DNA from 2 places in the Pseudomonas frederiksbergensis genome. Region 2 is predicted to be linked to the other one. Evidence: riboswitches for the same ligand, from Rfam matches in the RefSeq annotation. Region 2 holds a riboswitch; the other holds the start of a gene.

Region 1 (2,387 bases), 700 kb from region 2:
CTCAATGGCACGGGAAGGCAGAGCTGTGACGGGTATCGTGGGCGGCGTTGTGCACCGCGTCGATGTGCGAGAAACCGGCGAAATACACAAGGCACGCGCCCAGAATCGATGCGCCGATAGCGGCAACGAGGCGTTGGCTCAGGGTGGAGGTGCTGCTGGCGGTGGCGTGGCGAGTACTGCTGATGATCGACATGGCGCTTCCCTCTGGTCAGTCAGTGGGTGAATCGAGCGCATGAAAACCCCGCGAGCCAGGCACGCGGAAGCTAAAACAGCGCCCGCCCACCGCGGGTTTGTTATTCGTTGCCCTGTGTCGCAAGGCACTCTGTGTTGCGGGCCGGTCTCCGGGCTCACGAGGGGCTGGCATTCGCCGAACCTGCAAGAATCGCCTTCCCATGCCGAACTGGCACAGTGGATCTGATTCTTCGCTCGCTTACCGTTGCGGGGGCAGCACCGGACTGACATGGCTTTTGAGTAAAGCACATGATTCACCGGTTTCCCGTTTCACCCTGTGAAGGGCACCCGTAACAAGGCGTGTAGGAGAGCATGGGCGAGGGTAGGGCGTCAATTGGCAACGTTTCTCAGCTGCAGTGAACATTGACCCGCCCCGATGCGATGCGTAGCCTTGCGCTTTCGAGGTTCTTTGGCGCGTGCGCCGAAGCTAAGAAGGGAACGCGGTCAATGCCGCGGCTGCCCCCGCAACTGTGAACGGTTGCGTTTCTGCCATGCCACTGCGCTCTTTTGTTTTCAGGCGCGGGAAGGTGCAGAAACCGCCAGTCGAAAGACCGGCCCACCGTCAGCCAGGAGACCTGCCTCGATACAGATTCTCACTACAACCGGGCGGGGTGATCCGGTGGCGAACTCTTCCGCTTTGCGCGCTCAAGCGCCGCCGGTTGTCGTCCCGTATGCCCGCCACCTTGCCAAAGGGCATCCGATGAAAACACTGGCCAAACTCCCCGTCACCATCGTTACCGGTTTCCTCGGTTCGGGCAAAACCACTTTGCTGCGACACATGCTCGATAACGCCCAGGGCCGGCGCATCGCGGTGATTGTCAACGAGTTCGGCGAGCTGGGCATCGACGGCGAAATCCTCAAGCAATGTTCCATCGGCTGCACTGAAGAAGAAGCCAACGGCCGTGTTTATGAGCTGGCCAACGGCTGCCTGTGCTGCACCGTTCAGGAAGAATTTTTCCCGGTGATGCGCGAACTGGTCGCCCGTCGCGGTGATCTGGACCACATCCTCATCGAAACCTCCGGTCTGGCCCTGCCAAAACCGCTGGTGCAAGCCTTCCAGTGGCCGGAAATCCGCAGTGCCTGCACCGTGGACGCGGTGATCACCGTGGTCGATAGCCCGGCCGTGGCCGCTGGCACCTTCGCCGCGTTCCCGGACCAGGTCGACGCCCAGCGCAAGCTCGACCCGAACCTGGACCATGAATCGCCGCTGCACGAGCTGTTCGCCGACCAACTGGCCAGCGCTGACCTGGTGATCCTCAACAAGGCCGACCTGATCAGCCCTGCGGATCTGGCCAAAGTGCGCCTGGAAGTTGCCGAAGAACTGCCGCCAGCGGTGAAAATCATCGAAGCCAGCAGCGGTCGTCTGCCGCTGGACGTGCTGATCGGCCTGGGTGCCGGCTCTGAAGAACACATCGACAGCCGTCACAGCCACCATGACCATCACCACGATGGCGACGACCACGATGATCACGATCACGACGCTTTCGATTCGATTTCCATCGAACTGCCGCAAGCCGACGAAAGCCTGTTGCTCGATGCCCTGACCCAATTGGTGGTCCAGCACGGCATCCTGCGGGTCAAGGGTTTCGCCGCGATCCCGAACAAGCCGATGCGCTTGCTGATCCAGGGTGTGGGCACGCGTTTCGACAAGCACTTCGACCGTCAATGGGCCGCAGACGAAACGCGTAGCACACGTCTGGTACTGATCGGCCAGCAACTGGACGCTGCCTTGCTCGAAGCGCAATTGCGCGCCGCGCTCAGCGTTTAACCCATGCACCTGCTCAGGACCCAGCCCGGCGGTTTCGTCTCGGATGACAACATTGCCGACCTTGGCCAAACCCCCGCCGAGCTGGTGATTCTGTGCAGCGGCGACTCCAGTCTGGCGCTGCTCGCCGAAGCGGCGCAGCAGTTGCCCGAGGACTACCCGAGCCTGCGCCTGGCCAACCCGATGCAGGTGCAGAATCACGCCTCGGTCGACGTGTATGTCGACGAAGTGCTGCGCCACGCCAAGGTGATTCTGATCTCGCTGCACGGCGGGATCGCCTATTGGCGCTACGGCATCGAACGCCTGGTGGAACTCTCGCAACGTGGCGTGCAGTTGATTCTGGTACCGGGCGATGACCGTCCCGACCCGGAACTCAGCGACCTGAGCACCG
Region 2 (2,387 bases):
CAGGGGCAGTTTCTCGCGTTGCTGGTCAAGCTTACGGGTGCCAGACGCTTGCTTGAAGTCGGCACCTTTACCGGCTACAGCGCCTTGTGCATGGCGGCCGCCTTGCCGGATGACGGCGCGTTGATCTGCTGCGACATTCCCGGAGAGTACAACGCCACGGCGCGCCGTTACTGGCAGGAGGCAGGCCTCGCTGGGCGCATCGATTTGCGTTTGGCCCCTGCGCTGCAAACGCTGGCCCAACTTGAGCAGCAAGGGCTGGGTGGTTGCTTCGATCTGATGTTCATCGATGCCGACAAGGCCAACTATCCGGCCTATCTGGAAAGCGCCTTGCGCCTGTTGCGAAGCGGTGGTCTGGCGGTGTTCGACAACACGCTCTGGAGTGGACGAGTACTGGAAGAAAATCCCGCGAGCGAAGACACCCGAGCCATCCAGGCACTTAATCGTGCCTTGAAGGATGACTCGCGTGTCGATCTGTCGTTGTTGCCTTTGGGTGATGGTTTGACGCTGTGCCGCAAAAAATAATGGGCTGATGGCAACGATCGCAGCTCCGGCGGTCGATCTGCTTTTGATGAGCCCCCGGCTTTAATTGACGCTCCACCCCCAACCCTCTAACCTTCGCGACTTGTTTCAGGTGCTCTGTGACCCAGTGGTCGACCGAGTGAAACAGGGAAGCCGGTGAGGGCGCGTTCTTTGACAGAACGGGCGACGATCCCGGCGCTGCCCCCGCAACGGTAAATGAGTAAAAACTGTGCTTTGAGCCACTGTGTCGTAGATCGATATGGGAAGGCGCGCAGTCAGGCGCAAGCCGCTCATGAGCCCGGAGACCGGCCTGATTCATCCAGCGGCATCACGGTGGGCGATGCCAGGCTTCTTGCCGTCTATTTCTATGCCTGCCCGCCGTTATCCAGCCTCAACGGAGAGCTCCCCCATGACTGATTCCCCCGATCGTGACGAACGCCATCTGGCGCGCATGCTGCGCAAGAAAGCCGTGATTGATGAGCGTATCGCCAACTCGCCGAACGAATGCGGCTTGCTGCTGGTTCTGTCCGGCAACGGCAAGGGCAAAAGCAGTTCTGCGTTCGGCATGCTCGCCCGGGCAATGGGCCATGGCATGCAGTGCGGCGTGGTGCAGTTCATCAAAGGGCGCAGCAGTACCGGCGAGGAACTGTTCTTCCGTCGCTTTCCGGAGCAAGTGCGCTTCCATGTGATGGGCGAAGGTTTCACCTGGGAAACCCAGGATCGCCAGCGCGATATCGCCGCCGCCGAGGCCGCGTGGGAAGTCTCCCGTGAATTGCTGCGTGACTCAGGCGTTGGTCTGGTAGTGCTCGATGAGCTGAACATCGCGCTCAAACATGGCTATCTGGACCTCGACCAGGTGCTCAGCGACTTGCAGGCCCGTCCGCCGATGCAGCACGTGGTAGTTACCGGTCGCGGGGCCAAGCCGGAGATGATCGAGCTGGCCGACACGGTCACCGAAATGGGCATGATCAAGCATGCCTTCCAGGCCGGGATCAAAGCGCAAAAAGGCGTTGAGCTGTGAGCCTCTTTATATGAATAGCAGTCGTTATTGCCCGGCGGTATTGATTGCCGCGCCGGCTTCCGGTCAGGGCAAGACCACCGTCACTGCCGCGCTGGCCCGTTTGCATCGCAATCAGGGGCGCAAGGTGCGGGTGTTCAAATGCGGCCCGGACTTTCTCGATCCGATGATTCTCGAGCGCGCCAGCGGTGCGCCGGTCTATCAATTGGACATGTGGATGGTCGGTGAGCAGGAAAGTCGCCGTTTGTTGTGGGAAGCGGCCGCTGAGGCTGACCTGATTTTGATCGAAGGCGTGATGGGCCTGTTTGATGGCACGCCGTCCAGCGCCGATCTGGCGCGGCACTTCGGCGTGCCAGTACTGGGCGTGATCGATGGCACTGCCATGGCTCAGACCTTCGGTGCGCTGGCGTTGGGGCTGGCGCGTTATCAGCCGGATTTGCCGTTTGCCGGTGTGTTGGCCAACCGCGTCGGCACCTTGCGTCACGCGCAACTGCTCGAAGGCAGCCTGACCGAAGGCCTGCGTTGGTATGGTGCCTTGTCCCGGGAAACCGGGATCGAACTGCCGAGCCGTCATCTTGGATTGGTTCAAGCCAGTGAATTGAATGACCTCGATCTGCGCCTCGACGCAGCCGCCCAAGCGTTGGCCAGCAGCTGCGAAGTGGCGTTGCCGCCTGCCGTCGAGTTCGCTGCGCCGGAAGAGATCGTTGCCGAGCCATTGTTGGCCGGTGTGCGAATTGCCGTGGCTCGCGACGAAGCGTTTGCCTTCACTTATGGCGCGAGCCTCGATTTGTTGCGGGCGATGGGCGCCGAGTTGCGATTCTTCTCGCCGATCCATGACCGCGAACTGCCA

What was found. Region 2 has a riboswitch for cobalamin ahead of cobO (cob(I)yrinic acid a,c-diamide adenosyltransferase). Riboswitches for the same ligand answer to the same signal wherever they lie in the genome.
Region 1: it holds a riboswitch for cobalamin, as region 2 does, so the genes downstream of both, cobW (cobalamin biosynthesis protein CobW) here and cobO (cob(I)yrinic acid a,c-diamide adenosyltransferase) in region 2, are expected to answer to the same signal.

The regions. Positions count from the first base shown of each region.
Region 1 covers NZ_CP017886.1:5,150,756-5,153,142, forward strand. Annotated here, with positions in the region: gene BLL42_RS24805 (CbtB domain-containing protein) at 2-193, opposite strand; cobalamin riboswitch at 316-538, opposite strand; cobalamin riboswitch at 617-828, shown strand; gene cobW (cobalamin biosynthesis protein CobW) at 932-1,999, shown strand; gene cobN (cobaltochelatase subunit CobN) at 2,003-2,387, shown strand, end outside.
Region 2 covers NZ_CP017886.1:4,448,251-4,450,637, forward strand. Annotated here, with positions in the region: gene BLL42_RS21270 (class I SAM-dependent methyltransferase) at 1-522, shown strand, start outside; cobalamin riboswitch at 613-847, shown strand; gene cobO (cob(I)yrinic acid a,c-diamide adenosyltransferase) at 929-1,540, shown strand; gene BLL42_RS21280 (cobyrinic acid a,c-diamide synthase CobB) at 1,551-2,387, shown strand, end outside.